Regions from separate parts of the Afipia sp. P52-10 genome, predicted to be linked through region 1. Evidence: riboswitches for the same ligand, from Rfam matches in the RefSeq annotation. Region 1 holds a riboswitch; the other holds the start of a gene.
The links. A riboswitch is a leader RNA that binds a small molecule or an ion and turns the genes downstream of it on or off. The one in region 1 is predicted to bind thiamine pyrophosphate.
Positions count from the first base shown of each region.

Region 2: it holds a riboswitch for thiamine pyrophosphate, as region 1 does, so the genes downstream of both, thiM (hydroxyethylthiazole kinase) here and X566_RS14555 (FAD-dependent oxidoreductase) in region 1, are expected to answer to the same signal.

Region 1 is NZ_AZSJ01000003.1:2,820,201-2,836,175, reverse strand. Features, by position in the region: gene X566_RS14605 (N-acetylmuramoyl-L-alanine amidase) at 1-775, shown strand, start outside; gene X566_RS14600 (caspase family protein) at 809-2,632, opposite strand; RNA gene rnpB (RNase P RNA component class A) at 2,776-3,212, shown strand; gene X566_RS14595 (Zn-ribbon domain-containing OB-fold protein) at 3,312-3,677, opposite strand; gene X566_RS14590 (thiolase family protein) at 3,674-4,810, opposite strand; gene X566_RS14585 (ABC transporter ATP-binding protein) at 4,900-6,714, opposite strand; gene X566_RS14580 (extensin family protein) at 7,251-8,474, opposite strand; gene X566_RS14575 (L,D-transpeptidase) at 9,033-9,710, shown strand; gene X566_RS14570 (DUF4403 family protein) at 9,837-11,402, shown strand; gene X566_RS14565 (PilZ domain-containing protein) at 11,641-11,895, shown strand; gene X566_RS14560 (lytic transglycosylase domain-containing protein) at 12,114-12,608, shown strand; TPP riboswitch at 12,636-12,772, shown strand; gene X566_RS14555 (FAD-dependent oxidoreductase) at 12,761-13,777, shown strand; gene thiS (sulfur carrier protein ThiS) at 13,768-13,965, shown strand; gene X566_RS14545 (thiazole synthase) at 13,969-14,751, shown strand; gene X566_RS14540 (thiamine phosphate synthase) at 14,738-15,346, shown strand; gene thiC (phosphomethylpyrimidine synthase ThiC) at 15,428-15,975, shown strand, end outside.
Region 2 is NZ_AZSJ01000003.1:36,479-52,453, reverse strand. Features, by position in the region: gene rfaD (ADP-glyceromanno-heptose 6-epimerase) at 1-376, shown strand, start outside; gene rfaE1 (D-glycero-beta-D-manno-heptose-7-phosphate kinase) at 453-1,928, shown strand; gene X566_RS01670 (hypothetical protein) at 2,104-2,334, shown strand; gene X566_RS01665 (lysylphosphatidylglycerol synthase transmembrane domain-containing protein) at 2,344-3,336, opposite strand; gene X566_RS01660 (transaldolase family protein) at 3,492-4,244, shown strand; gene X566_RS01655 (Gfo/Idh/MocA family protein) at 4,496-5,488, shown strand; gene murJ (murein biosynthesis integral membrane protein MurJ) at 5,590-7,122, shown strand; gene X566_RS01645 (xanthine dehydrogenase family protein molybdopterin-binding subunit) at 7,261-9,561, shown strand; gene X566_RS01640 (cytochrome c) at 9,847-10,278, shown strand; gene X566_RS01635 (cytochrome c) at 10,419-11,333, shown strand; gene X566_RS01630 (DMT family transporter) at 11,563-12,528, shown strand; gene X566_RS01625 (Lrp/AsnC ligand binding domain-containing protein) at 12,613-12,849, opposite strand; TPP riboswitch at 13,007-13,137, shown strand; gene thiM (hydroxyethylthiazole kinase) at 13,128-13,913, shown strand; gene thiD (bifunctional hydroxymethylpyrimidine kinase/phosphomethylpyrimidine kinase) at 13,910-14,725, shown strand; gene X566_RS01610 (class I SAM-dependent methyltransferase) at 14,973-15,632, shown strand; gene X566_RS01605 (UDP-2,3-diacylglucosamine diphosphatase) at 15,698-15,975, shown strand, end outside.

The sequences.
Region 1 (15,975 bases):
GATGAAATTCGTTCCTGACTCGTCGGTCGTCGCCGACATCATCCCCTCCGCCAATTACGGCGACCGCCGCGGCGGGCGTGCGCCCGACATGATCGTGCTGCACTACACCGGCATGGCCGACGCGGAGAGTGCCATCCGGCGGCTGACCGTGGCCGGCACAGAAGTCTCGGCCCACTACATCGTCCGCGAGGACGGGCGGATCATTCAGTGCGTGCCCGAGACGCTACGTGCCTGGCATGCCGGTGCAGCCACCTGGGGAACCGACACCGACCTCAACTCCTGCTCCATCGGCGTCGAGATCATCAACGGCGGCCACGACCACGGCCTGCCAGCCTACCCGCTCCGGCAGATCGCCGCCGTGATCGCGCTCTGCAAGGGCATCATGATTCGCCGCAACATCCCGAGCGAGCGGGTGCTCGGCCACTCCGACGTGGCGCCGGGCCGCAAACAGGATCCCGGGGAGAAGTTTCCGTGGCAGCTGCTGGCGGATTCCGGCGTCGGCCTGTTCGTCCACCCCGCGAAGATCGTGTCCGGCCCGACACTTGAAATGGGTTCGTCCGGACCTGATGTGCTCGCGCTGCAACAAGCACTGGCGGACTACGGTTACGGCATATCGGCGAGCAGCCACTATGACAGCTCGACCCGCGACGTGGTGGCGGCCTTTCAGCGGCATTTCCGCCCGGCGCGGGTGGACGGCATCGCCGATCCCTCGACCATTGCCACGCTGACCGATCTCATCGTTCTGCGCAACGCCGGCCGTTCCAAGATCGCGTAAGCCGAGATCGCGGAGTCATTGCGCGCGTCCTAGTCATTGTGCGTTGGCGGCGGGATGCGCGGGATTCTTGACCACGGAATCGCCGGTTGCGAAATAAAAATCGTCGCGCCCTGAGATCGAGCCGTAGCGAAACGGCTGCTGGCGCTGCCCGGTCGCCTCCATCACGTCGTCCCGCACCAGATCGAACAGCTTGCGGATCTCCACGTTGGGGGTCTCGATCCATTTGCTCAGCGATCGTGCGAACGGATTGTTGTTGCCATCACCTTCAACGGAAACCTGACCATGTTTGGCAGCATAGACGATGAGCGTGCTCAGCTCCGGCTCGACCCGCGAGAGGCCCCGCCCGATCGAACGGGTCGCCACGCTAACTTTCATTCTATCGGGAAATGGATTGTCGCGGCTGGCATCGAGCAGCACCAAACGCAATTTGCGCGCGCCCTCCACCGCCTGCAGAAGCTGCTGCAACGATACTGTTTCAAGCTCCACATCGCGATCGGATTCGAGCCTGGCGTCGATCGGGATCAGCACGTTCCGGCCATCGATCTCGAGACCATGGCCTGAGAAATAGATCACTGCCCAGTCCGCGGTTGCGGCCTCGGCCGCGAACGCCCGCAGAGCTGCAAGCAGCGGTTCGAGACCGAGATCGTTGACGAGAGTCACCGTCTGGAATCCGACCCGGCGTAACGACGTCGCGATCAAGGCGGCATCGCGTGCGGGACCAGGAAGTGGCGGCACATTGCGATAGGCGCCATTGCCGACGATCAGCGCCACACGGCGGCCCGTCTGCGTGAGCCCCTGCCCTTGCAGCGGTCCCAACACCGCCAACCGTCCCTGCGCCTTTGCTCGCAGTGCTTCGATGTCTTCGCCCGTATCCACCGCAAGCATTGCGAGATAATCCGATCGGGCTTTGGCGGGATCGCCGGCCCCTTCATAGGCTGCGGCCCGCCCCAGCAACGCCGGCGCGAAGTCCGGGGTCATCGCGAGCGCCCGATCGAAGTCGGCGATCGCACCGGCAAAATCCCTGCCCTCACTCCGGCTGCGTCCGCGGCCGGTATAGCTGAGTACGTCGGCGGCCCCTTGCTCGATCGCCCGATTGAAATCGGCCACCGCGCGCGCGTGATCATTTTTCGCCTGCCAAGCAAGCGCACGGTTGCGATAACTCTCCGCATTCTGAGGCTGCAGACGGATCGCACCATCGAAATCCGCGATCGCGCGATCGTAGTCCTTGCTGGCGTAGCGGCTGATGCCGCGCCCGGCGTAGGCGGTCGCATCCTTTGAATTCAAACGGATGGCGATGTCGTAGTCCGCGATGGCGCCCGCGTAGTCACCATCCGCGTGCCTGCTCTGGCCACGGGTGGTATAGGCCGCCTGAAGCGATGGCGCCAAACGGATCACCTGGTCGAGATCCGCAGTCGCCTGCTTGTATTGTTTCGCCCCGAACAAGCTCAAGCCACGGCCGAAATATCCGGCCAGATTGTCAGGCTCCAACGCGAGCGCCACGCTGAAATCGGCAACCGCCTGCTCGTAACCCTGCTTTGCGAGCCGGCTCTTTCCGCGACCGATGTACCCGATGGTGCTCTTGGAATTGATATGCAGCGCACGACTGAAGTCTGCGATCGCATCGTCATGCCTGTTCGCGTCAGCAAGGGCCGTTCCGCGATTGACGTAGACAAGGTCGAGGCCTTTGAGGCCCTTGGTGGCTATCAGCCGGTCACACGCCTGCAACCGTTGCGCCAAGGGCGGACCTTTCAGAAAACAGGTGTTGCTGTCCTGCGTGAAGTCAGCGGCCGCATCTGCTGCCCAGCCAAGGCTCCATCCGCCCACGACAAGAATAAGAACCGTCAGCTTTCGTCGCATGCCCGCCGCATCCCCGTTGCCCGAACCTGGGCGCACCCAAATGAACCGAAGCTGAAGGAAGCGAGAAACGAGAGGCCGCGAAATGCCGCATCATCGCTGGCCGCGGCTTGACGAAGCGCTCCGAAATCCCCATCACAGCGCAGTCAGTCGGCCGGACGGCCGCTCTCGCAAACGCCGAAAGGCCGCGAGGGAGGAAAGTCCGGGCTCCATGGACAAACGGTGCCGGATAACGTCCGGCGGAGCGGTGAAGGCGTGAGCCCGCGCCGCTTCAGGGAAAGTGCCACAGAGAACGAACCGCCTCGTCTTCGGACGCGGTAAGGGTGAAAAGGTGCGGTAAGAGCGCACCGCGCCGGCAGCAATGGCGGCGGCATGGCAAACCCCACCGGGAGCAAAACCGAATAGGAACGGCGTAGCGGTAAGTTCGCCTCAGGCGATAACACCGCGGGGCATGTCTGGCCTTGCCGTTCGGGTAGGTTGCTTGAGGCAGCGTGTGAACGCTGTCCCAGAGGAATGGCCGTCACGTATCGTCCGCGCGAGCGGCGGTGCCCTACAGAACCCGGCTTACAGGCTGGCTGACACGCTGTCGGGCATATCCCGAGATCGAATGCTCGCGGGATCATGCTTGTCACGAGGGGCTTGGCGCGAAACCGCCAGGCCCCTCGCCAGTTTCGGACCCGCGCTATGAGCGCGCGAAGAACGGCACGATGCGGCCGGTGAAATCCTCGAAACGCGCGCGCACCCGCTCGCCGATCCTCAGATCATTCTCGCCGTGGCCCATCATGCGGAAGCCTTCCGCCATATCGACCAGCACGACCGCGTAAGGCACACGGGCGCGCGCCTCCGGCGTCGCCGCGCGCGTGACGACCGAGATCGCATGCACGACGCCCTCGCCCGAGGCTTTGTGATCAGCAACATCGGTCGCGCCGCAGGACGGGCAGAAGCTGCGGTGGAAATACCAGATGTGTTTGCACGCCCCGCACGCCTGATAGACGATCGCTGGCGTCCCGCTTGTCCAATCGGCAGCGGCCTGTTGCTTCGCACTCATCGCACCCGCTCCACGAACATGCTGACATGCGACGACATGATGCCGCCGTCGCCATGCAGCAGCGCCAGCGACGCATCGCGCACCTGCCGCGCTCCGGCGCGGCCAGTCATTTGCAGATGCGTCTCGACCACATGCGCCATCGCGCCGCCGGACCCGCAATGGCCATAACTCAACAGCCCGCCATGGGTGTTGAGCGGCAGCCGGCCCTTGACACCAAATGCGCCGGCACGGGCCATCAGCGCTGCCTCGCCGCGCTTCGCCACCCCAAGTTCCTCCAGCAGGATCGCCAGCGTGATGGTGAAGCTGTCGTAGACGGCCGCATAATCGATGTTCTTGAGATCGACACCGGCCTTCGCCTTCGCCCGCGCGCAGGCCTCCGCCGCACCGAAATGCGTCAGCGTCGGCGCCGCCGTGACGTGCTGGAACAGATGCGCCTGGCCGCATCCCATGATGCGGATGCGGTGATCGTTGGTGGGATCACGGCTGATGACGAACGCCGCTCCACCATCGGACACCGGACAACAATCGAGCAGCTTCAACGGCGTCGCGATCGAGCGTGAGGCCATCACGTCCGCCACAGTGATCGGCTCGCGGAACTGCGCGCCCGGATGCGCCAGCGCATGGTTGCGCATCAGCACTGCGAATTCAGCAAGCTGCTCCTCTGTGATACCGAACTCGTGCATGTAACGGGAGGCGACGAGACCATAATACGTCGGAATGGTCGGTCCGAGTGGAACCTCATAATCCGGGTGGCCAACTTGCGCCAGCGTCTGGATCGCCGAGTCCCGCGCCTGTCCGGTGAGGCGATTCTCACCCGCCACCACCAGCACGTTCTTCGCGACGCCCGCCTCTACCAGTTCGTGCGCCAGCATTGTCATGGCGAGGCCGGTAGCACCGCCGACCTGGATCGCGTGGGCATAGCTTGGCTGGATACCGAAATGCTCTGCGAATACGGTCGCCAACATCAGATGCGGCATCGTCGTCGAGTATCCGCACAGGATGCCGTCGATCTCGGTCCGCTTCAGCCCTGCATCCGCAAGCGCGAGCGCGGCCGCCTCGCTCATCAGGTCAAGCGTCGAGGAACCCTCGTGCTTGCCATAAGCGGTCAGTCCGACGCCACTGATGAAACTCATGCCCCTCCCCGGATTGTCTGTTGGCGATACGACAAGGCCCGATGCGATGCACCGGGCCTTGGTCACTATTGCATGGTCTGCCGCTTGCGTCACTCCGCGGCGGCGCTGTCCAGCTCTGCACCGCCGAGCTCCAGCACCTGCCGCTCGAATAGCGAGCGATAGATGCCGCCCGCACGCACCAGCGAGGCATGCGTGCCTTCCTCGACGATGCGGCCCCGGTCGAACACCAGGATGCGATCCAGCGCTCGCACCGTGGACAAGCGGTGCGCGATGACGATCGACGTGCGGCCGTGCATCAGCCGTTCCATCGCATCCTGGATCAGCGCCTCCGATTCCGAATCCAGGCTCGAGGTCGCCTCGTCCAGAATCAGGATCGGCGCATCCGCCAGGAATGCACGCGCCAGCGCGACACGCTGCCGCTCGCCGCCCGAGAGCTTGACGCCGCGCTCACCGACCAGCGTGCCATAACCATTCGGCAGCCGTTCGATGAAGTCGTGCGCGTTGGCAAGCTTCGCCGCCGCCACGATCTCGGCAAAGCTCGCGCCCGGCCGAGCGTAGGCGATGTTCTCGGCGAGCGACCGGTGGAACAGGATCGGCTCCTGCTGCACGATGGCGATCTGCTGCCGCAACGAGGCCTGCGTCACCTCTGCCACATCCTGTCCATCGACAGTGATGCGGCCGCCGGTGATATCATACAGCCGCTGCACCAGCTTGACGAACGTCGTCTTGCCGGAGCCCGATCGGCCGACCAGACCGACCTGCTCGCCGGCGCGGATGTTGACCGACAGGTCGCGATACAGCGGCGTGGCATGCCCGCGATAGTGGAACGTCACGTCATCGAACACGATGTTGCCGCCTGCGACCTTCAGCGCCTTGGCGCCCGCCACGTCGAGAATGCCCGGCACCTCGTCGTGGATCGCCACCAACTCCTCCATGTCGTTCACCGAACGCTGCAGGTTGTTGATGTGCATGCCGACGTCGCGCAGGTAACCGTGGATGACGAAGTAGCTCGTCAGCACATAGGTCACGTCGCCCGGCGACGCCTTGCCGGCTAGCCACAGCAGCAATGCGCCACCGACAACCGAGGTGCGCACGCCCAACAGCACGACGAGCTGGATCGAGCTGGTGTTGGTGTAGCGCATCCAGGTCCGCCACACCCGCTTGCGCCACTTGCCGACGACACCGCCGAGACGCGCATCCTCGCGCTCCTCGGCACCGAACGACTTGACCACCGCGTTGCAGGTGAGCGCATCCGCGAGCGTGCCGCCGACTTTGGTGTCCCAGGCGTTCGACAGCCGCGCCGCCGGCGCGATGTACTTGGTGGAGAACACCACGGTCATCGCGATATAGGCGATCGAGCCGATCGCGATCACCGCGCCGAGCGCCGGCCAGTGAATGCCGAGCAGCACCGTCGAGCCAACCAGCACCACCACCGACGGCAGCAGCGCGAGCAGGATCGTATCGTCCAGCAAGTCGACGGCCCACATGCCACGCGTGATCTTGCGCACCGTCGAGCCCGCGAAGCTGTTTGCGTGCCAGTCGGTCGAGAAGCGCTGCACAAGATGGAACGCCTCGCGCGCGATGTCCGACATCACCCGCAATGTCAGCGGCACGATGCCCCAGAACGCGAGGTGACGCAGGGTCAGTTGCGCCAGGCCGAGCGCGATGATCGCGCCGAAGGCGAAGATCGCCCCGGCCTTTGCAGCGTCCATATCGCTGGCGCCAAGCGCAACCGCGTCGACCAGCTTGCCCGCAAACAGCGGCATGAACACGTCGGCGACGGTGGCACCGACGATAGCGAGCGAAATGCCCGACGTCAGCCATGGCTGGTTCCGCCAGTGACGGAAGACAAAGGGCAGCACCACGCGGATCGCCGTGGGACGGTTCTTGTATCTATCGATCATGACACGTTCCGGCGGCGCAAGCGCGCAAGCCGGCTCCATCTGATGCCGACGCCACAGACACGCGTGCCTGCGAGCGTCGAGAAAACTTGGGATTGTCGAAGAAGGCCGGGATCAAACCCGACCGGTACGAACCAAAAAGCTCGGCAGAAACCTAAGCGGCCGAGAAGCTATCCAATCCGAAGACTGGACGCGCGGGAGCGACAAGCAAATACATCGAAATCATGCATGTCCTCCTGAGGTTCGATCTGGAATGGTGATGTCATACCCGCAAAGGGCCGATTTGGCAACACGGACGCAACGTCAACACACCCACGAGTCCGAAGTGATGCACGCGCGCATCAAACCGGCTCGCCGGCGGCGGCGGCGCGATTGAAAATTTCTGAAAAGCTGTTGCGTGCTTGCGCAATCGTGCGCGCGGCAAGCCGCCGCGAGCCGGAGCGGCAATCTCATTTACGACCTACCGAATCGCGCCGGCAGAAAGCCGCGGTGCCGCCACGATCCCTGTTGAAGCCGTGACGAACGGACAACGCGGAACGTTAGCGGCCGTTGTCCTTGATGTTGGACTCATCCTCCACCCAATCATCGTCGTTAGTCGCCCGATTGGAGAGAACCCGCCGCTTGCTGCCGATCGAACCGGTCACCCCCGGATCACGACCGGCGTAGCGACCGCCAGACGCACGCGCGGCGATCATTTCGCCTGAGACCGCAGCGGGCTGACAGATCACGCGTCCGGAGGAGCGGCGCATCAGATCGACGTGGATATGGTCGTAATGATAGACGTTGGAACCTGGCGCCAGAACCGTCGTGAACATCCGGCACGCTCCTCCCTGCACGTCGCGCAGAAATCCTTGCTCCTCCGGCAGACCGCGCCAGCCATCCTTCACCGAGATGCGACGGCCGTCGGCCAACGTGAACGCTGCGATGTCCAGCGCGTTGCCAAACGCGTGCTCGGAAATCCGCGCGTTCGGATTACCGTTCATGCCGCGGCAGGAGTAGGCGGAGATCTGCTTGATCTCGCTCACCGGTTGATTGAACCAGCGGATCGCCGCTGGTTGCACCGTCTCGTTAATCCAGCGGTCGAGCGCCGAAACCAACGGACATGCCAGCGTCGCCGCCGGCTTCACGCCGACTGGGCCGATCGAGGCAGTCTGGTCGCCGCGCGAGGGACCAAGCCGGGGCAGCGGCCGCTCGGACGGATATTCCCGCTGCAAGCCGACGGGACCGCCGTAATTCGGGGTGCCGAGGCGCGGTGATGTCTCATAGAGTTGGCCCGCGTTCTGGGCAGGGCCGTCCGCACCATAGCCCGGCGGAGGAGCGCCTCCCGGTCCATCGTTGCCGTTCGGCGGCGCAGCCCCAGGCGCATGCAGCGACATCGGCCCCGGCTGCGCCGGCGGATAAGACTGGGCCGGATACGACTGCGGCGGCTGCGAGGAATATTGCGGGTTGATCGGCCAGCGCGGCTGGTTCGCATTCGGGATGCCACCTGGCGGACGCAGGTCCGCTGAATATCCGATGGCGCTCAGCGTGTCGCCGAGCGAAGCCACCTTCAGCGGGTACTCTGCGCCGCAGGAGCCAGGACCCGAGATCGGCGAAATGCGCACGACCGTCGCGCTCTCCTTCACGGTTCCCGATTTCAGACAGGCAGCTTCCGCCTCGGCGCGCCACGCTTCCCGCTCCACGGTGAAGAAACCGCGGCCACAGCCTGCAAGCGATACGAGGACGAGCGAGCCGACGAGATACAAACAAACTCTGCGCGTCATGCGCGCAGTCTTGCTCAATATATTTAATGAGCAGTCAATGCATTGTTTTCACTCATTTTTTACCATGTTTTCCCGCCCGGGAACGAAAGACGGGTGCAGGCGTTGTGGTCAGGACGGGAAGCGGCCTGCGCCGTCCCGTCGTCCGGCTTTTTAGGACAAACAACAAGGTCCTGCCGGTACGAGAAGACCCGAGGAGCGTAACGTCGAAGCAGGGAGCCATCCCATGAATTTCGTCGGCAAACTCAACGTCATTGCTGCGTACGCGGCATTCGCATTCGTCTGCGCCATTGTGCTGGGTATGATCTGAGCTGGAGCATGACCTGACACGGCGCGCCGCCGCACGATAGGTCGATCGCATTTTGAAATCCGGGATGCGCCAAACTGGTGCCGGCCCGGATTTTTTATTTTCTACTTCGTCGAATGGGCTTCGCGAAACACTGCGACACGTCGGCGAAACCATTTTTTGCGGCTCACGAAGATATGGCGAAACCGTGACCGGGTACTGAGCGTTGCAACAACATGCCGCAACGGCAGGTGCATTCAAACAGGGGCACGGTCATGCTTACCCTTCGCAGCCTTCCCGTACGCAGTGCCAAAACCAGCGCAGCCGCTCTCTTCGCTTTCGGAATCGCCCTCGCGCTCGGCTCCGCGCCGACGCACGCGGCGCCGCTGCAAACCCTTCCCTTCTTCACGCCACCCGTTCAGGGAGAGGCGCCGCAGATCGAAGACGACAGCGGGACGAGCGAACTCGCCGCGCGCTTCAGGCGGCAGATCGTTGCCTACAGCGGCGCCGAGGCGCCGGGCACCGTGATCATCGACACCCCGAACACCTATCTCTACTATGTGCTCGGCGGCGGGCGTGCGGTCCGCTACGGCATCGGTGTCGGCCGCGAAGGTTTCACCTGGTCCGGCGTCCAGACGATCTCACGCAAGGCCGAATGGCCCGACTGGACTCCACCGCCGGAGATGGTCGCGCGTCAGCCTTATCTGCCGCGCTTCGTGGCCGGCGGCCCCGGCAATCCGCTCGGCGCCCGCGCGATGTATCTCGGCGGCACCATGTATCGCATTCACGGCACCAACGATCCTTCGACGATCGGCCGGCGGGTTTCGTCTGGCTGCATTCGCATGACCAATGACGACGTGGCTGATCTTTACGCACGCGTCGGCATCGGCACGAAGGTCGTCGTCAAGCCGATGGACCGGCGCGCCGACACTCGACTCGGCAAGCGCAGCTAGTAGCGCCACGCCCATGAGAAGCAAAGCGCCGGAACTAAGGCTTCCGGCGCTTTGCCACGCGGCTGGTCTCGCTTCCGGAACGCCTGTAGACTCCGCCGCTGAATCAGCGAAGGCGGTACACCGGGGATGCGTCTGCGAACAATCGTGCTTGCGATAGCGAGCCTCATCATTTCCTTCTTTGCCAGCTTGTGGATCATGGACTGGTTCTCACCGCGCAGCTCGGCGTCCGGTAGCGGGCCGAAGCCAGCACTGACCGAACTGCCGCCATTGCCTCCGCCGACGCGGGTATCCACGGTGCTCGCTCCGGTGACGATCACGCTCGCATCGATCCGCGATGCGGTCGATCGCGCGGCCCCGCGCAACTTCAACGGGCGCGCCGACAATCCGGCGCCGCAATTGATCCAGAACGCCGACATCAACTGGGCGGCTGCGCGCGGAACCATCACCGCAACCGGCAATAACAACACGATCTCGCTTGCGACCGCCGTTAACGGCACCGTCAATGCGAAGGGCTCGCTGTCGCAGGAGGCCGGCGGCGCGATCAGCGGCTTGGTCGGACAACTGCTCGGCGGCAAGGCAGCCGAGCAGGTCGGACGCATCTCGATCAAGCAGCTCAACGCCAATGCCGACATCCGCGGCAACGTCGCAGTGCAGGCCCATCCGCAATTGGCCAGCAACTGGCGGATCGATCCCAACCTCTCCGCGCAGGTGAACCTCGCCGACACCAACCTCAACGTGTCCGGCATCCGGCTCGGCGTCAACGACCAGCTTCGCCCGCTGATGAACAAGATGGTGGACGAGCAGCTTGGCGCTCTGCGCGAACGCGCCAAGAACGACACGACGCTGGAGCAATCCGCGCGGCGCGAATGGGTGAAGATGTGCCGCTCGATTCCGTTGCCCGCAGCGGCGCCAGGCCTGCCGCCTTTGTATCTCGAGATGAAGCCGACCAAGGCCATTGCCGCTCAACCGAGGATCGACGCGACCAACGTCACGCTGATGCTCGGCATCGAAGCACAGACCGCCGTGACCACGTCTCAGACCAAGCCGGACTGCCCCTTCCCGGCCGTGCTGCAGATCGTTCCGCCAGCGGACAAGAGCGTGGTCAAGGTCGGCGTGCCGCTCGATCTGCCGTTTACCGAGGTGAACAAGATCATCGACGCGCAGCTGCGAGGACGCACGTTCCCCGAAGACGGCAGCGGGCCTGTGGCCGTGACGGTCAAGAGCGCCACCGTCGCACCGTCCGGTGAACGGCTGCTGATCTCGCTGGTGGTTGCCGGCACAGAGAAGAAGAGCTGGTTCGGATTCGGCGCCGACGCCACTGTGCATGTGTGGGGCAAACCAGTGCTCGATCAGGCCAACCAGACGCTCAAGCTCACCAATATCGAGCTTGCGGTGGAATCGGAGGCCGCGTTCGGCCTGCTGGGCGCCGCCGCGCGCCAGGCCGTGCCTTACATGGAAAAGGCGCTGGAGGACCGCGCGACGATCGACCTGAAGCCATTCGCAACCGAGGCCCGCGAGAAGATCGCCGATGCGATGGCCGACCTGCGCAAGAACGAGCAAGGCGTCAGGGTGGATGCCGCGATCTCCGCGGTCCGGCTCGCCGAGATCGCCTATGATTCCAAAACTCTGCGCGTGATCGCCGAAGCCGATGGTGCGATCAACGTCGCGGTGACACAGCTTCCCGGCCTTTAGCGATTCTGACGGGTTCAGAACCGGAAGCATTGTAACGATGCAGATGTTGGAATCGGATTGGCGAACTCCTCCGTGAGGCGGCCCACCCCACAGCCGCAACGTGCACCGCAACCAGCCCCGCACGCGTTCACCATTTGCAGCATCTCGATTTGCAACGATCGGCGAAACGCTTATTTGAAGCGGCGCGCAACGCAGCCGCAAGCTGTGCGCATTTGCGTCAAAACGTTCAGAACGGCCCATGTTATTCGGCAAGAAGAAGCGGGACTCCCGAAAATCGATGCAAAGACCTGCGTGGGTAGTCCTCGATGGCAGTTTCGCCTCCCGCCCCTGCATCGTGCTCGACCTATCGGAGACCGGCGCAAAGCTTCAGGTCGAAGATCTTGCGCCGGCGCACACGACGTTGCGGCTCACATTTTCCCGCGACGTGCGAAGCGGACGGCTCTGCGAAGTCGCCTGGCGTAGGGGCAAGACGGTGGGCGTGAGGTTCATCTGAGCGCCCAATTCAGAGCATCGAGCGCCGTCAGAAGGCGATGGGAACCGTCCGTCGCGCCACATTCGGTCGCGCATTCCGGCGATATCGTGTCGGCAATGTGATTTCTGTCGCTTCTGAGCCCGGCTCATGACGATGGTGTGTTTGCGTACGCCCGGGTCCGTGCTAACCGCTCCAGCACGGGTCGGTCGCTTCACAGCACAATTGGGGACTTCGGAATCATGAAAGCCGCTCTGCTCGTGGCGACGCTTGCCGCCACCACGATCGCGTCGTCCGCCTTCGCTCAATCCTCGGGCACCCCCTACAGCGCCATCATCGAGAGTCATGCCGCGGCAAATGGCGTGCCGACGGAACTGGTGCATCGCGTCATCATGCGCGAGAGCCGCTACAATGCCGGCGCAATGGGCCGCGGCGGCGCCATCGGTCTGATGCAGATCAAGCTCGCAACCGCGCGCGGCCTCGGCTACACCGGAAGCGCAGCCGGCCTGCGCGATCCCGAAACCAATCTCACCTATGGTATCCGCTATCTCGCCGGCGCATATCGTGCAGCAAACGGCCATCATGGTCGCGCAGTCGGCTACTATGCGAGCGGCTACTACTATGTCGCCAAGCGCCAGCGGATGCGTGCTGCAAATGCCTATGCGGACGCTGCGCCGCAACCCGGCGAGCCGCTCTCGCTGATTCCGGCCTCGTCGCAGAGCAAGCGCCGCCGTTGACGTTCGCTTCTTTAGGCCTATTATAAGCACTGTTCCGAGGGGGGCTCCGGCAGGAGCTGAGATTCCACATCGGTTCGCTGATCGAGACGATCGCGAGATCACCGTGGTGACCCTTCGAACCTGATCCGGGTTATGCCGGCGAAGGGACGGGAATGTTGCAAAACGCGGTGTCAAAGCGCCAATCGGCGCAAATCAGCATTATCGGTGCAGGTGTCGCTGGCTCATGGCAGGCGCTTGCCTTGGCGCGCGCGGGCTTTAGCGTCGCGCTGTACGACCGCGACGACCGCTCTTTAAAGACATCGACGGGCTACTGGGCCGGCGGAATGCTGGCGCCCTACTGCGAGAGCGAGGAGGCCGAACCCGTCATCACCCGGCTCGGCGCCCATTCGCTCGATCTCTGGCGCCGCGAGTTTCCCGACATCCCGCTGAGCGGAACGCTCGTGGTCGCCCATCGTCGTGACCGCACGGACTTCGAGCGTTTCGCTCAGCGCACCACGGGGCACGCGCAAGTGGACCGCGAGGCCATCACCGACCTCGAGCCGTCGCTTGCGGGCCTGTTCGACCGGGCGCTGTTCTTCGCCGAAGAAAGTCATGTCGAGCCGCGCAAGGTGTTGCCGCAGTTGCACCAGCGGCTGACCGACGCAGGCGTTGCGATCCACTACGGCAGCGCGCGCAACCTCACCGTCACCGACGGCCTGACGATCGATTGCCGGGGCATCGCCGCGCGCGACACGCTCGGCGATCTTCGCGCGGTGAAGGGCGAGATGATCGTCGTCGAGACGGCGGAAGTCGTGCTCAACCGCCCCGTCCGCCTGATCCATCCACGTTGGCCGCTCTACATCGTGCCGCGGCAGGACAACCGCTTCATGATCGGCGCAACGACGATCGAATCCGACGACGACGGCGTGAGCGTGCGCTCGGCGCTCGAACTGCTCAGTGCGGCCTATGCAGTGCATCCCGCCTTCGCCGAGGCGCGGATCGTCGAGATCGGTGCCGGCCTGCGCCCCGCTTTCCCCGACAACCTGCCGCGCATCCGGATCGACGGCGAACGGATCGTGGTGAACGGACTTTATCGACACGGTTTCCTGCTTGCGCCCGCGCTCGCCGAACTGACGGCGACCTATCTGCAGCACGGCGCGATCGACAACGAGGTGATGCAATGCGCGTAATCGTCAACGGCGAACAAAAAGACATCTCCGCGACCCATGTCGCGGCCCTGCTCGGCGAGCTCGACTACGAGGGCACGCATTTCGCCATCGCGGTGAACCACGACGTGGTGCCGCGCGCCCGTTGGGCCGACACCACGCTGGCCGAAGGCGACGCGATCGAGATTCTCACGCCCCGACAAGGAGGCTGATGCATGGTCACTTTCTATGGCGAACAGTTCTCCTCGCGGCTGTTGATCGGCACGGCGCTCTATCCGTCGCCGGCGATCATGCAGCAGGCGATCCGAGCCTCCGGCGCAAGTCTCGTCACCGTATCGGTGCGGCGCGAATCGGCAGGCGGCAAGACCGGCGATGCATTCTGGTCCTTGATCCGCGAGCTTGGCGTCGCCGTCCTGCCGAACACCGCAGGCTGCCATAGCGTGCGCGAAGCGGTCACGACCGCGAAGCTCGCCCGCGAGCTGTTCGGCACCGCCCGCATCAAGCTGGAAGTGATCGCCGATCAAGAGACGCTGCAGCCGGATGTCGTGGGACTCGTCGAAGCCGCCTCCATCCTGATCAAGGATGGTTTCGAGGTCTATCCTTACTGCACGGAAGATCTCGGCGTCGCCATGCGGCTCGCCGACGCCGGCTGTCGCGTGATCATGCCCTGGGCTGCCCCGATCGGCAGCGCACGCGGGATCATCAATCGCGAGGCTCTGAGACTGTTGCGGCAGAGGCTGCCGGACGTAACGCTGGTGGTCGATGCCGGCCTCGGCGCTCCGTCGCATGCCGCCGAAGCGCTCGAGCTTGGTTACGATGCGGTGCTGCTCAATACTGCCGTCGCCAAAGCTGCCGATCCGGTGGCGATGGCCAACGCCTTCCGCCTCGCCGTCGAAGCCGGTCGCTCCGCGTTCGAAGCGGGGCTGATGGCGCCGCGCGATTTCGCCTCTCCGTCAACCCCGGTCATTGGAACACCGTTCTGGCATGCAGCATCCTGATCGCTTTTATCCCGTCGTCGACAGCATCGCCTGGGTCAAGCGCCTGACCGCGCTCGGCGTCGGCACCGTCCAACTGCGCGCGAAGGATCTCGATTATCCGCAGGCCGTCGCGCTGATGCGCGAAGCGCTTGCGATCACCGACGGCACCGGCACCCAGCTCGTCGTCAACGACTATTGGCAGGCGGCGATCGACGCGGGCGCCAAACACCTGCATCTCGGCCAGGAGGACCTGGCCCAGGCGGACGTGAAGGCGATCCGCCGCGCCAATCTCACGCTCGGCCTGTCCACCCACGACGACACGGAACTTGAAACCGCCCTCAAGCATGCGCCGGACTACATCGCGCTCGGACCGATCTTCCCGACCACGCTGAAGGTCATGCGCTTCGGACCGCAGGGCATTCCGCGCATCACCGAATGGAAGCGCCGGGTCGGCGAAATTCCGCTGGTCGCGATCGGCGGCATCAAGCTTGAGCAGGCCAAGGAGATTTTCGAGGCTGGCGCCGATTCCATCGCCGTCGTCAGCGACGTCACCCAGGCGAAGGACCCCGATGCGCGGGTCAACGCCTGGCTTCGCACCTTCAAACACGCGGCATGATTCTGAGAGGCGCGAGCCGCCTCCCGGGACAGACCGACTGGACCGAATAACAGCAAGACATCGGCGTCAACGGAGGACACCATGAACATCCATACCAAGCCGACCCGCCCGGAAATCACGACAGGACCGCTGCCCTCCTCGCGCAAGATCTACGTGACACCGGAGGCCGCGCCCGATCTCAAGGTGCCTCTGCGCGAGATCATGCTCAGCGAAGCAGCCGGCGAGCCAAACCTGCCGGTCTACGACACCTCCGGTCCGTACACCGACAACAATGTCGCGATCGATGTGAACAAGGGACTGCCGCGCACCCGCCAGCAATGGGTGCGCGAGCGCGGCGGCGTCGAGGAATACGAAGGCCGCACCATCAAGCCTGAAGACAACGGCAATGTCGGCGCCTCGCATGCGGCGACCGCTTTCGATGCCTATCACACGCCACTGCGCGGTCTCGACGGCCACAAGATCACCCAGCTCGAATGGGCGCGCGCGGGCGTCATCACCAAGGAGATGATCTACGTCGCCGAGCGCGAGAACCTCGGCCGCAAGAAGATGCTGGAACGCGCGGAGACAGCCCTCGCCGACGGCGAGAGCTTCGGCGCCAGCGTGCCGGCCTTTATCACGCCCGAATTCGT
Region 2 (15,975 bases), 2.8 Mb from region 1:
GCAACTGTTCAAGTCGCATCGCGAGGGCATCGCCGACGGCGATCAGCGGCGCGACTTCATCTATGTGGACGACGTGGTGCGGGTAATGCAGTGGTTGCTTGCGGCGCCGGCTGTGAACGGCATTTTCAACGTCGGCACGGGCTCCGCGCGCAGCTTCCGTGATCTGATGCTGGCGGGCTATGCGGCGCTCGGTAGCAAGCCGAACATCGAATACATCGACATGCCGGACAACCTGCGCGGCAGCTATCAGTATTTTACGCAAGCGAACATGGCCCGATTGCTCGGCGCGGGCTACAATGGCGGCTTCACGACGCTGGAGGATGCGGTCAGGCAGTATGTCACCAGCTTCCTCGACAAGGCCGATCCCTATCGCTAGAGCATGATCCCGAAAGCGGGCACCGGTTTTCGGACAAGATCGTGCTCAGAAACCGAGTCAGGACCACGATCCCTGCATGTTCAACTTCGAAACCTTCGCCTTCGACATCCGCCGCCAGACGGTGCTCTGCGTCGGCGATCTGATGCTCGACGAATTCGTCTATGGCGATGTCTCGCGCGTGTCGCCGGAGGCGCCGGCGCCGGTGATCGCCGTCCAGCGTAGCGAGATCAATGTCGGCGGCTCGGGGAACGTCGCGCGCAATGTCGCCTCGCTCGGTGCGCGCTGCATCTTCGTCGGCGTGGTCGGCGAGGACGTCTACGGTCAGGTGCTGAAGGACGAGCTTGCGCGCGAAGGGCGGATCGAGGCGCATCTGATCGCAGATAGCAGCCGGCCGACCTCGCGCAAGGTGCGCTTCGTCTCCGATCATTTCTCCACCCATCTGCTGCGCGCGGATTGGGAGCTTGCGAGGCCGGTCGCGGCCGAGATCGAGCAGAAGGTGATCGATGCGGCCTTGGCCGCCCTGCCGCGCGCGGACATCGTGCTCTTGTCCGACTATGCCAAGGGCGCGCTGACCACGCGCGTCATTCGCAATGTGATCGATGCCGCGCGCAAGGCCGGCAAGCGCGTGGTGGTCGATCCGAAGAGCCTGAATTTCGCCGTCTACCGCGGCGCGACGCTGCTGACGCCGAACCGTAAGGAGTTCGCCGAGGCGACCCGCAGCCGCGCCGGGAGCGAGGCCGAGTTGGAGGAGGCGTCACGCGAACTGATCCGCAGCACCGATACCGAGGCGATCCTCGTCACCCGCAGCGAGCATGGCATGAGCCTGCTGCGACGCGACGGCGATGCGATCCATATCCCGGCGCATCCGGCGCGGGTACGCGACGTATCCGGTGCCGGCGATACCGTGGTCGCGACGATCGCGGCATCGCTCGCGGCGGGCTGCGACTGGGATACGGCGCTGCGGCTCGCCAATGCCGCGGCCGCGGTGGCGGTGAGCAAGCGCGGCACGGCCGCAGTCGATCTCGCCGAATTGCGGCATGAGGTGCTGCCGCGCGCCTCGCTCGCTGCGGAAGAGAAGATCGCGATGAACGCGAACGATCTCGAGGAGCAGATCGCCGCCTGGCGCAAGCAGGGTCTGCGCATCGGCTTCACCAATGGCTGCTTCGATATCCTGCATCCCGGCCACGTCAAGGTGGTGACCGATGCGCGTGCGGCCTGCGACCGGCTGGTCGTCGGCCTCAATTCGGATGCGTCGGTGCGCCGCCTGAAGGGAGCGGAGCGGCCGCTGCAGAACGAGCGCGCCCGCGCCGAGGTGCTGGCGGCGCTGGAAGCGGTCGATCTGGTCGTGGTCTTCGAGGACGACACGCCACTGCGGCTGATCCAGACGATCAAGCCGAATGTGCTGGTGAAGGGCGGCGACTACACCCGCGAGCAGGTGGTCGGCCATGAGGTGATGGACGCGATCGGCGGCGAGGTGCTGCTGGTCGATATCGTACCGGGCTTCTCGACCACATCGCTGGTGAACCGCGCACGCGAAGGCGGCGGATCGTAGGCAGCAATTCCGTTTCCGCGCGCGAAATGCGGGTTCCCGCAGCGCGGCGAACGGCGGCATCTCCATGGGATTGCCGCATTCCTTGATTGCGATGGGCGGATTGGCTTATCGCGTCCGTGGGGGCTTGTGTGACCGGGCGCGCGGGTCGTCGTCACGCGGCGTGTTAGCAAGCCCCATGCAAGCACTCTTCGACTATTGTTTCGCGGTGCTGAAAACCTATGCCGTCGGTGGCGTGGTGATGATTTGCGTGACGCTGATCGCCAAGGCCGGCGGCGGGCTGATCGCCAGCTATTTTGGCACCGGCGACATTGCGCCCACGGCGATCATCTTCTTCTGCATGCTGGCCGCAGCCGGCTGGGCGCTGGGCCGCTTCTGGCCCGATACGGTGTCGCAGGATGGGCGCTGATGGCGCGTCTCAGCGCGGCGTCTCGAGAGGCTCGTCCAGCGCGCTCTCGTCGATCTCCATCGTGTCCGCGCCTTTTTGCGCCTTCTCCGAGCTGAGTAGCCAAACGAGGCCGCCGATCGCGCCGAGCAGGAACATGATCGCTCCGCTCAGGATCGAGATGGTGACGCCGTCGGCGGTAGCGAGGCCCGCATAGCGGAACGCCGCCTGCATCGCCTGTTCGCGCACGCCCCATCCGGCAATGGAAATAGGGATCAGCGTGATCAGACCGATCGGCGGGATCAGCATCGCCATCTGGAAGAAGGACACCGGTGCGGCGATGGCGATCGCCACGCATGACGATATGACGATGGTCAAGAGATGATTGACCAGCGACAGCAGCAGGACCATCCAGCCGCTCCGACGGTCGAACAGAACCCGATTGGCGACGACCGCGCAGCCATGCAAGTGTCGTGTCGGCCAGAAGCTCTGCAGCCAGGGCCACGACAGGTAACCGAACAGCAGGAAGACCACACAGCCCGCCATCGCCGCCAGATCGAGCGCCAGCAGGCCCATGCGTGCATGTTCGTTGGCGATCAGCGCGAGCGACCAGGGCAGGCTGACCACCACGATCAGGGCCAGCACGATCAGCCCGATGGCGCGGTCCACCAGGACGGAATAGGTCGCGGCCTGCCAGCTCGCGCCGCTGCGGCGGAGCAGCCACAGGCGTACGCCGTCACCGCCAATGGTCGAGGGCAGGGTCTGGTTGAAGAACGCGCCGACAAGCATGAAGCGCAGCGCCGTTGCCACCGGAAGCGTCGTGCCGCAGCGGAGCGCGATCGCGCGCCAGCGCAACCCGGAGACGGCGAGTTGCACGAACGCGGCGAGCAGCGCCATCGCGATCCAGAACGGATCGATCTGGCTCAGCCGGGCCTGGATCGCTGTGAAATCGACTCCACGCAGCGCCAGATACAGCAGCCCGGCGGAGATGCCGATCTTCAGGAGAAGGAGGACGGTCTGGCGCATGCCGGTTGCAGACTTTCGCGGCGGCGACGGTGGAACCCGACGGTCTCGGCGCCGGACAGCCAATAGCCGGGGACGTGCGGCTTGACAACATCAAGCGGTGTTGCAGCGGCTTGGCCGAGCGCGTAAGGGTTGTCCATCGCAACGGAGGTAATGTGATGGCCCCCCGTCTGGACGCCCTGAAGGTCAAGCTGTTCACTGATGGCGCCGACAAGGCGCAGATCGTCGCCATGGCGCGCAATGCCTGGATTTCCGGCTTCACCACAAATCCGTCGCTTTTGAAGAAGGCGGGCGTTACCGACTACGTCTCTTACGCGCGGGAACTCGTCGTCGCAGTTCCGGACCGGCATATCTCGTTCGAGGTCATCTCCGACGACATTCCGGAGATGATCGCTCAGGCGCGGCTGATCTCGTCTTGGGGGAAGAACGTCTACGCCAAGATCCCGGTGATGACGACCAAGGGCGAGCTGATGTTCGATGCGGTGCGCACGCTTTCGCGCGACGGCATCAAGATCAACATGACCGCGATCTTCACCGCCGATCAGGTGGCGAAGGCGGTAACGGCGCTCGATGGCGGCGCGCCGGCGTGCGTTTCGGTGTTCGCCGGGCGGCTCGGCGATCTCGGCATCGACTACCGTCCGCTGGTGCAGGATGCGGTCAAGCGCGCGCGGGCGACCGCGAATGTGGAGATCATCTGGGCCTCGACGCGCGAGGTGTTCAACGTGATCGAGGCGCATGACATGGGCTGCCACATCATCACCGCGCCCGCTGACGTGCTGAACAAGCTGCCCGCGATCGGCACCCAGACTGGCGATGATCTTGCGCTCGGCGCGGTCAAGGCCTTCCGCGACGATGCGTTGGCGGCGGGCATCACTCTGCCGCTGCCGGACACGCTGCGCGCGGCGGAATAGGCAAAGCCGCTCGACACCTTTGGCCCTCCGGAAGGTGTAATGCTTTGAATCAAAACGTGTTTGTCGATAAACGCAACCGTGGTTAGCCGCAGGCAGACCGGCGTGATAGACCCTTAGTCGAATCGGCCGGAGGGTGGTCCTCAGTCCCGGCCAGCGCGTCCTCCGCGACGGCGTCTGCCGTTTTTTCGGCCGGATGCCGCGCAACAACGACCCGCAAGAACACACCGTTGGATTGAGTACAGGAACGACGAATGGCGCCGGCGAAAACAGCTTCGATCGCGAACAAAGACCTGCGCATCGGTGTCATCGGCGCAGGCGTGATGGGCAGCAACCATGCCCGCGTGTTCGGCGGTCTCTCCGACGTCACGCTGGTCGGCATCGCCGATCCGCTGGAAGCGCACCGCCAGCGTGCGACCGAACTGATCGGCTGTCGCACCTTCGAAACGGTGGACGACCTTTTGCAGGAGGGCGTCGATGCGGTGACGATCGCAGCGCCCACCCATCTGCATCATGAAATCTCGCTTCACTGCATCGAGCGCAAGATCCACCTTTTGGTCGAGAAGCCGATCGCATCGACGGTGGCAGAGGGGCGCGAGATCGTCGCCGCCGCGCGCCGCGCCGGCGTGACGCTGATGGTCGGCCATGTCGAGCGCTTCAACCCGGCGGTGGAAACCATTAAGCAGGCGATCAAGGGCGAGGAAATCCTCTCCATCGCCATCACCCGTGTCGGCCCGTTCCCGCCGCGTATGTCGAATGTCGGTGTAGTGATCGATCTTGCCGTGCATGATATCGACCTGATCCGCTGGTTCACCGAATCCGAGATTACCGAGGTGCAGCCGCAACTCTCCAGCGCCGTCGCCGAGCGCGAGGACATCGCGCTGCTGCAGTTCCGCACCCAGTCCGGCGTGCTGGCGCACATCAACACCAACTGGTTGACGCCGTTCAAGGCGCGCAACGTCACGGTCGCGACCCGTGGCAAGTACGTGATGGGCGACCTGCTGACGCGGCAGGTGACGGAATGCTTCGGCTTCCAGCCTGACGGCAGCTACTCGATGCGGCATCTCTCGGTGGGTTATGAGGAGCCATTGCGGAGCGAACTCGGGGCTTTCGTCCGGGCCGTCCGCTCCGGTGAAGCGCCGGCGGTAACCGGCGACGAGGGCGTCGCCAGCCTCGAGATCGCGATCCAGTGTCTCGATTCCTCGTCGCATCGGGAGCAGGCGATGCTGCGGCGCGTCGCGGGGTGAGGCACGCGCATCGTCACGTCTGCTTGATCATGCTGTGTGCATCGGATCGCAGGCCGATGTTGTGCATTTTGCACAGCCTGCGCTTGCTGTAAAAGCGGCTGATGTTCCGGGGAATCTTCACTTACGGCGGATTCACCTTGCTGTCGCGGATCGCCGGATTCGCGCGCGATATCGTTATGGCCGCGATCCTCGGCGCTGGGCCGCTCGCGGATGCGTTCGTCGTGGCGCAGCGCCTGCCGAACCATTTCCGCACCATCTTCGCCGAAGGCGCCTTCAATGCCGCGTTCATTCCGGCCTACGCGCATTTGCGTGGCAGCGCCGGCGAAATGGCGGCACGACGCTTCGCCGATCGCATCTTCACCATGCTGCTGATGGTGCAGGGGCTGTTGCTGCTGCTCGCCCTCGTCTTCATGCCGCAGATCATTACCTTGCTGGCGCCGGGCTTTGCCGAGGATCCGGAGCGCCGTTCGCTCGCGATCGAACTGACCCGCATCACCTTTCCGTACCTGCTGCTGATCACCGTGGTCACGCTCTACGGCGCGATCCTCAATGTGATGAACCGCTATGCGAGCGCGGCGGCAGCGCCGATCCTGTTGAACCTGTCGGTCATCGTCGCGCTGATGCTGGCGGTGTTCTTTCCGAGCGCGGGCCACGCGGCAGCCTGGGGAGTGCTGATCGCAGGCGTGCTGGAGGTGCTGCTGCTGGCTACTGATGCCGGGCGGCAGGGTGTGCTGCCGCGGCTGACTTGGCCGCAGTTCGATTCCGATGTGCGCGGTTTCTTCAGGGCTCTGGGGCCTGCGACGCTGGGTTCGATGGGGCCGCAGATCGCCGTCCTTGCCGATACGATCATCGGCTCGTTCCTCGCCACCGGGGCGCTCGCCGCGCTTTACTACGCCGACCGCTTGAACCAGCTGCCGATCGGGGTGATCGGCGTCGCGGCCGGCACGGTGCTACTGCCGGAGATGTCGCGGCGACTTGCGGTGGGCGATGCGGCGGGGGCGATCAATGCGCAGCGGCGCGTGTTCGATCTGACGCTATTGCTCTCGGTCCCGTTCCTTGTCGCCTTCGTGGTCGTGCCGGACATTATCATGCGGGCGATGTTTGCGCGCGGCGCGTTCTCGCAAGCGGACGCGGCCAACGCGGCGCGGACGCTCGCAGCTTATGCCGTGGGACTGCTGCCGTTCGTGCTGATCCGCAGCGTGGTCGCCTCGTTCCAGGCGCGCAAGGATACGGCGACGCCGGCGAAGGCGGCGCTGATCGGCGTCGGCTTCAATCTCGCAGCCAAGCTGGCGCTGGTCGGCAGTCTGGCGCAGGCGGGGCTTGCGCTCGGCACCGCGCTCGGTGCCTGGGTGAATCTGCTTGTCGTGTTTGTGCTGGCGGTGCGCGCGAAATACATTGCCTTCGACCGGCCGCTGCAGGGCGCGCTGTTGCGGTTTGCCGGCGCCGGCGTCGTTCTGGCGCTGGCGTTGTGGATGACGGCGCATGTCGCTGCGCCCTGGTTGTTGGCTGGCTGGCATGCAGGGCGCGACGAGCTGACGCTTGGACTTCTGATCGTGATCGGCGCGATCGCCTATCCAGCGGCCATTTTGCTGCTGTTCGGTCGCCGCTGGCTGGCCGCCTTTGTCCGCCGCTAGTGGTTCGATTCCAGCATTTGATCCCATTGCGGTGACGATATTGCCGGTGCATCGGCCGGTTTCGCCCAACGGAGCGGTTGCTAGGGGCCGAAATCCTCTTACATTAGACAACGTCTAAGATTGCCAAGCGGATATCCCATGACAGTGAAATTCGGCGTCGGACAAAGCGTTGTCCGCAAAGAGGACGACAGCCTTATTCGGGGCAGGGGCCGGTATACGGGCGATCACGCGCCGGCCGGCCTTTTGCATGCCGTGATCGTGCGCTCGCCGCACGCGCATGCGCGCTTCACGATCGACGCGACAGCCGCGCGCAAGATGCCGGGCGTCGCCGCGGTTCTGACCGGCGAGGATGTCGCAGAGCTCGGCCTGATGCCTTGCCTGTTCAATTTCCCGGACGATCCGTTCAAGGTGCCGGACTATCCGATCCTGCCGAAGGACGAGGTCCGCCATGTCGGCGATGCGGTGGCGTTCGTGGTCGCCGACAGCGTCGAGCAGGCGCGCGATGCTGCCGAAGCGCTGCGCATCGACTGGCAGACGCTGCCGTCGGTGACCGGTGTCGTGGCCGCCGTCAAGCCGGATGCGCCGCAGGTCTGGAAGGATCACGCTGGTAACATTCTTTACGACAAGCCGATCGGCGACAAGGCGAAAGCCGACGCGGTGTTCGCCAAGGCGCATGCGGTTGCCGAGGTCAGGATCGTCAACCAGCGTCTCGTCACCAACTACATGGAAACGCGCGGTGTCGTGGTCGAATACGACGCCAAGCGCGACCACATCACCGTTACGCTCGGCAGCCAGGGCAGTCACCGGCAGAAGGAGATTCTCTGTAAGATCCTCAACCTGCCGCCGGAGAAGGTGCGGGTCATCACGCCGGATGTCGGCGGCGGTTTCGGCACCAAGATCTTCCCGTACCGTGAATACTATCTGGCCGCGTTCGCCGCGCGCAAGCTGAAGAAGACCGTGAAGTGGGTTGCCGATCGCGCCGATCACTTCCTTGGCGACAGCCATGGCCGCGACAACATCACCCATGCGCGCATGGCGCTCGATGCGGATGGCAAATTCCTGGCGATGGACGTCGATACGCTTGCCGACATGGGCGCGTATCTGTCGATGTTCGGGCCCTACATTCCGTTCGGCGGCTCGGGCATGCTGCCGGGCGTCTATGATATTCCGGTGTTTCATTGCCGCGTGCGCGCGGTGTTCACCAACAGCGTGCCGGTCGATGCCTATCGCGGCGCCGGCCGTCCCGAAGCCGCCTATGTGATCGAACGCCTCGTCGATGCCTGCGCGCGCAAGCTGGATATGACGCCGGATGCGATCCGCAAGAAGAACTTCATCAGGCCGTCGGCGATGCCGTACACCACGGCGACCGGCAAGGTGTACGACACCGGCGAATTCGCGGCGCATCTGAAGCTGGCGCAGGACAACATCGACTGGAAAGGATTCGCCAAACGCGCCAAGGAGGCGAAGAGGAAGGGCTTCATCCGCGGCATCGGCATGGCCTCCTATGTGGAGATCTGCGGGGCGGTCGGGCCTGAGACCGCCGTGGTCAAGCTCGGCGACGACGGCAAGGTCACCGTGCTGATCGGCTCGCAATCGACTGGGCAGGGGCACCAGACAGCCTATGCGCAACTCGTCGCGCAGCAATTCGGCGTCGCACCCGATCAGGTCAACGTCATCCAGGGGGATACCGACCTGATCGCGACCGGCGCCGGTACTGGAGGCTCCAGCTCCATTCCTGTCGGTGGCGTTTCGGTGGAGCGGGCAACGATCAAGCTCGGCGAAAACCTGAAGGAGCTTGCCGCTACGGCGCTGGAGGCCAGCGCCGCCGATATCGAGATCAACGAGGGTACGCTGCGCATCGCCGGCACCGACCGGACGATCTCGTTCGCCGACCTCGCGCGGCGCTCGAACGGCGACGTCGAGAAGCTGACCGCCAGCGATCGTTTCGGTGCGCAGGCAGGCACCTATCCGAACGGCACCCATATCGCTGAGGTCGAGATCGATCCGGCGCTGGGCGCTACGCGCATCGTCAACTATGTGATCGTTGACGACTTCGGCGTCACGCTCAATCCGCTGTTGCTGGCCGGCCAAATCCATGGCGGCGCGGTGCAAGGCATCGGCCAGGCGCTGATGGAGCAGGCAGTCTACGATCCGAATGACGGGCAGCTCGTCACGGGCACGCTGATGGACTACGCGTTGCCGCGTGCGGAGGATGTTCCTTCGTTCTCGTTCGAAACTCATAACGTGCCCTGCGCCACCAACCCGCTGGGTGTGAAGGGGGCGGGCGAAGCCGGCACGATCGGCGCGGCGCCGGCGGTGATGAACGCGGTGGCCGATGCGTTGTGGCGGGAATATCGAATTGATCAGATCGATATGCCTGCGACACCGGAGCGCATCTGGTCGGCGATCAGCGAGCACGAGCGGCGGCATCGCCTCTGAACGCGTCCAGCGTAGGGTGCGATGACCGCTCCTACGCTGGTTTTCTAGTCCTATCTCCTTCCGCGACATGTCCTCTTCGCGGCTGCGTCCTGCAATCGGACAGGCCGAGGCCGGATTCGCGCGGCGCGTGTTCGCGATATTGCCAGGATCGTGAGTTTAGAAATGGAATAAGACCAGATATCCGGTGTTGGCGAGAGGCTGGCATCGGACAGGGACATACGGTGTGCCGAGGTCCCGTCGGTGGTCTGGTTGACTCGGCGGATGCCGAAACGGAGGGAAAGCTTGATGATTCGTGTCCTGGTTGCTGTTGCCGCGCTGGTGGTGGGGGGGTCGACAGTGGTTGCCCAGCAGGATGTCATTGCCGCCCGCAAAGCGTTGATGAAGACCACCGGCGGGCAGACTGGTATCGGCGCCAAGATGGTGAAGGGCGATGAGCCGTTCGATCTGGCGAAGGCCAAGGCGATCTTCACCGCCTATCAGGATGCAGCGGCCAAGGGGCCGGCGCTGTTCACGCCCGACTCGAAGGATGGCGACACCGCCGCATTGCCGAAGATCTGGGAGAACAAAGCAGATTTCGATGCGAAGTTCGCCAAGTTCGGTGCCGACGCCAAAGCAGCCGAAGCCAAGGTCACTGATCTCGACAGCTTCAAGACCGCGTTCGGCGACGTGACGAAGAACTGCGGCGGCTGCCACGCCGATTATCGCGCCAAGAAATAACGGCCACATGATGAGCTGCGGAGGGCGGGGCCGCCTGCGGCCTCGCCCTCCCGCGGCATGTGTACTGAAGCGCTTGTGTTCGATGCGCCGATATTTCAGGCTTGGTCTCGCAGGCTGCCGTCGATGTTTGAGGGCGAACGATGCTGAAGAAACTGCTCGCTCTGATCGTGATCCTGGCCATCGCCGGTTTCGGCGTTTACTGGTGGCTGACGACACCGGCCCTCGTGTCCGCCAGCGCGCTGCCGGCCTACACGCCGAATGTCGCGAACGGCAAAGCAATGTTCGACGCGGGCGGCTGCGTATCCTGCCACGCCAGCGACAAGGATACGCGGGAGCTTTTGGGCGGTGGCATGGCGCTGCCGTCGCCGTTCGGCACCTTCTACGTCCCGAACATTTCGCAGAACCCGGCGGATGGCATCGGTCGCTGGTCCGAGGCTGAGTTCGTCACGGCAATGACGAAGGGCACCTCGCCCGCGGGCAAGCACTACTTCCCAGCCTTCCCTTACGTTTCCTACGCGGCGATGAAGCTGGAGGACGTGCGCGACCTGTTCGCCTACATGAAGACCCTGCCGCAGGCCGCGGGCAGGGTGCGCGAGCATGACCTGCCGTTCCCGTTCAATATCCGACGTAACGTCGGTGTCTGGAAGCTGCTGTTCTTCGAGGGCAAGCCATTCGTCGCGGATGCGACGCAATCGGCGCAGTGGAACAGGGGCGCTTATTTGGTGAACGGTCCGGGCCACTGTGCAGAATGCCACAGCCCGCGCAATGCGCTCGGCGGCATTGTTGCGGCGCAGCGCTTCGCTGGCGGGCCCAATCCGGAAGGTGAGGGCTGGGTGCCGAACATCACCCAAAAGGGACTGGCCGACTGGTCCGACAAGGACATCGCCTATTTTCTTGAATCTGGCATGACGCCGGAAGGCGATTCTGCCGGCGGCTCGATGACGCGGGTGATCGCCAACATGGCCCAGCTTAGCGCCGACGATCGCATGGCGATCGCGATCTATCTGAAGTCGCTGCCGCCGGTGGACGGACCGAAGCGCCCCGGCAAGTCCTGATTTGACCGCACTTCCACACGCGCGCGGCTGCGTCGCCGTGCTGCATGCGGGCATGCAATATGCGCGCTTTTCGCACCCGCCGCTGCATGGTTGTTAGGTGCGGACGGTTCGCGCCACGCTGGAAAAACCTGGTCCTCCCGGCGTTCGCTCCGTTTCGCCGCTCTCCCTCAATCCTGGGCATTTTCCGGATTCAACCCGCCTCGCTTTTTGACATCATGCCCTGATTGCGATGACAGAGTATTCTCAGCGGGATTTCATCACCGCGGCCCTCATGAAGCTCGGTGCGGCCTTCCTGTTCGCCACGATGGCCGTGCAGGTGCGCTATCTCGGCGACAAGTTTCCCGTCGGTCAGGTGATCTTCTTTCGCGCGATCTTTGCCTTCGTACCAATTCTGATCTTTTACGCTGTGTTGGGAGAGCTCGCGAAATCCTGGCAAACGGAGCGCTTCTTTTCCCACGTCCAGCGCGGCACGCTGAGCATCGCTTCTTCCTTCTGCTATTTCGGCGCGCTGGCGCGGCTGCCGATCGTGGACGTCACGGCGATTTCGTTCGTGACTCCGCTGATCGTGGTTGTGCTCGCGGCGGTGTTTTTGAAGGAAGTGGTGCACATGTATCGCTGGACGGCGGTGATCATCGGCTTCTCCGGCGTGATCGTGATGCTGGTTCCCTACATGGACATATCCAAGCACGCGGCGATGTCGGCTGCCTTGGGAGCGGGCCTGACGCTGGCAATCTGCAACGCGGTGTTCTCGGCGATTGCGGTGATCCAGGTACGCCGGCTGACCCGCACCGAGACGACATCCTCGATCGTCATCTATTTCTCGATGTTCATCGCGCTTGGCGGCCTCGTCACGCTGCCGCTTGGTTGGATTTGGCCGACCTTTAGCTGGGTCAGCCCGACGCCGTTCGAGCTCGCCGCCCTGATCGGCGCTGGCATCGCCGGCGGGGCCGCACACATCATCACCACCAGCAGCCATCACTATGCCCCAGCGTCATTTCTGGTCTCGTTCGACTATTCGTCGATGATCTGGGGCTTCCTGCTCGGCTACCTGTTCTTTGGCGAAATTCCCGCTGCGCTGGTGGCGGTCGGTGCCGTGATCGTCGCCGGAGCCGGCCTGTTCGTCGTCTGGCGTGAACGCCAGCTCGGTCTCAAGCGGCCGGAGTCGGAACAGGAGATCGCTGCGCCACGCGGCTAGATCCCAACGATGGCCTCGTCCAAGGGGGCTGTGAAGCGGCGACCTCGAGGATGAGGTGCAAGGTCTGGGAGATCGTGAGCAGGTTCAGAACGCCTTGAAGGTGATGATCGTGTAGGTGTCGCGGATGCCGGGGATCACCTGCACCTTCTCATTGATGAAGTGGCCGATGTCGGTGCCGCGCTCGACATAGAACTTCACCAGCAGGTCGTAGTTGCCGGCGGTCGAATAGATTTCCGAGGCGATCTCCGCTTCTGAAAGCGCATTCGCCACCTCGTAGGCGCGGCCAAGCTCGCACTTGATCTGGACAAAGAACGCTATCATAGCGGGCCTCCTGAAACGCGCTCGGGTAAGGAGCGCGCTCAACCGAAACAAGGAATCGTGCCGATTCCGGCTGGCGATCTGATGCTGCAATCCAGCAAAAACCGCCTGCCGTGGCAAGCCGCCTTGCTGGGTGCAGGCGGACGGGTTAAACCATTGGCTTGTCTCATTGGGGTGCCCAGATCGCAGTCCGGCAGCTTGCGGGAATGCGCTTACGGGCTGAGAGGCGAAAGCCAACCCATCGAACCTGATCCGGGTCATTCCGGCGGAGGGAGCTTGAGATGTCGGAAACGCTGTCTGACGTTGTCCCCACGGTTGTGGAAGCTGCCAAGAGCCTAGTCGCGCGCATCCGTGCGCACAATCCGCGCGTTCACTGCATCACCAATACCGTCGCTCAGGCCTTCACCGCCAATGTGCTGCTCGCGGCTGGCGCCACGCCGTCGGTGACGACGTCGCCAGAGGAGATCGCAGGCTTCGTCGCCACGGCCGGGAGCCTGCTGGTGAACCTCGGCACGCTGGACAATGAGCGCCGCACCGCGATCGGCCTTGCGCTCGATGCGGCTGCCGCCCAGTCGCGGCCGGTGGTGCTGGACCCGGTGTTCGTCGATCGCTCGCCGGCGCGGCTTGCGTTTGCACGCACGCTGATCGAGCGCCGTCCTGCCGTGATCCGCCTCAACGCCGCAGAGCTTGCCGCGCTCGCGGGCGAAGCGGCATCGGCCAAGTGCGCGATGCGGTTCGCGCAAGCCAACGAGACGATCGTCGCATTGAGCGGGGAGGCGGATATCGTCACTGATGGTGAGCGGCTAGTGGTGCTGCATAATGGCGACGAACTGATGAGCCAGGTCACGGCGATGGGGTGCGCAGGTTCGGCGTTCGTCGCCAGCGCGCTTGCGGTCGAGAGCGACCGCTGGCTTGCCACTGCGGCGGCGATGATGACGTTTGGCATCGCCGGCGAGTTCGCCGCCGACATCGCCAACGGACCCGGCAGTCTCGGCTTTGCGATCCTCGACGCATTGCACGGGATGACGCCGGACATGATCCTTCAACACGCTTGGGCCGACGCATGAGCAAGACCATTCCGATCGCGCTGACCATTGCCGGCTCCGATTCCGGCGGTGGCGCCGGCATTCAGGCCGACCTGAAGACGTTCTCCGCGCTCGGCGTCTATGGAGCGTCCGTGATCACGGCCTTGACCGCGCAGAACACGCTCGGCGTCACCGGCATCCACGATACGCCGCCGGACTTCATCACCGCGCAGCTCGATGCAGTGTTCAGCGATCTCGACATTCGAGCCGTGAAGATCGGCATGGTGTCGAGACCCGCCGCGATCCTGTCGATCGTTCAGGCGTTGACGCGCTATCATCCGTCGCATGTCGTGCTCGATCCGGTGATGGTGGCGACCTCCGGCGATCGCCTGCTCGCGCCCGAGGCGATCGAGCTGTTGCGCACGCGGCTCATTCCCAGCGCCAGTGTCATTACGCCGAACCTGCCGGAGGCCGCGGTGCTGCTCGATACGGTGCCGGCGAGGTCAGAGGCCGAGATCGAAGCTCAGGGCAAAGCGCTGCTGGCGCTCGGCTGTCCCGCCGTGCTGATCAAGGGCGGGCACGGCGAGGGGCCGGAGAGCGTCGATTTCTTGATAACGCAGCAGGCAGCGTTGCGGCTGCCGGCGCCGCGCGACAAGACCAAGAACACCCACGGCACCGGCTGCTCGCTGTCCTCGGCGATTGCAGCAGGTCTCGCGAAGGGGGCGCCGCTGGAGACCGCAGTGCGTGACGCGAAGGCCTGGGTGAGCGCCGCGATTGCGGCTGCCGACGACTTGCAGGTCGGCAAGGGTCATGGCCCGATCCATCACTTCCACGCGCTCTATCGAGGCGCATGATTCTCGAAAGAGGCCGGTGAGGTCCCGTCGCTTGCGGTGAAGCTGATTGGCGGCGAGGTCTAGCGGTCTCGTTCTTCTGGCGGGCAAGCAGCCCGCAGCGGCTTTTCTCTGCATTGTTTCATTCTGCCTGATGCCGGCGGGCCCATGGACTGAAGTATTCCAGATCGATGGGCTGGACCTGTCGTCGAACTGTCATGCCTCGTTGATAATTGCGCCGCTGGATGCAACGACCAGCGGAGCACCTTGCATGAGCATCGACCTTGATCGTCACGTCGTCGAAACTGCCTACGCCCGCTGGGCGCCGATTTACGATGCGGTCTGCGGTCCGGTGATGGTGAAAGGGCGGAAAGCCGCCGCCCAGGCCGCGCGCGCCGTCGGCGGCAACATCCTGGAGGTCGGTGTCGGCACCGGTCTGTCATTCGACGACTACGACAACTCCACGGCCGTCACCGGCATCGATCTGTCGGAGCCGATGCTGAAGAAGGCGCGCGAGAAGATCGCGAGCGGCCGCTATCCTTTCGTCAAGGACGTGATGGTGATGGATGCGCACGAGATGAGCTTCCCGGATGCGACCTTCGACTGCGTGGTCGCGCAGTTCGTCATCACGCTGGTTGCGAATCCGGAACGCGTGCTGTCCGAGTGCCATCGCGTGGTGAAGCCGGGCGGGCGAATCATCCTCGTCAACCACCTGTATTCGGAGAAGGGCGTTGCCGCCGCGGTCGAGCGGTGGGCCGCCAAGAAGACCCGCAAGCTCGGCCTGCGTCCGGAATTTCCGTTCGCACGCTTGCAGGCTTGGGCCGCGGCAAACGCCGAGGCGGCGCTGGTGGAGCGCCGCAAGATCAAGCCTTTCGGTATTTATACACTGGTCAGCTTCGAGCGGACGGGACCGGCGCAAGTTGCGGTTTAACGTCACAGGGGCGTCACCCGATGCTGGTATCTGCTCCGCATGCAAGCCTTTCGGAGACTGACGGAATGACCGAAAGCGAGCCAGAACGGCGCTTTCGCACGCTTTTCATCTCGGACGTTCATCTTGGAACGCGCGGCTGCCAGGCAGACCGCCTGCTCGACTTCCTCAAACACCACGATGCTGACACGATCTATCTGGTCGGCGATATCGTCGACGGCTGGGCGCTGAAGGCGAACTGGTATTGGCCGCAAGCCCACAACGACGTGGTGCAGAAGTTGCTGCGCAAAGGGCGCAAGGGCAGCCGCATGATCTACATCCCCGGCAACCACGACGAGTTCCTGCG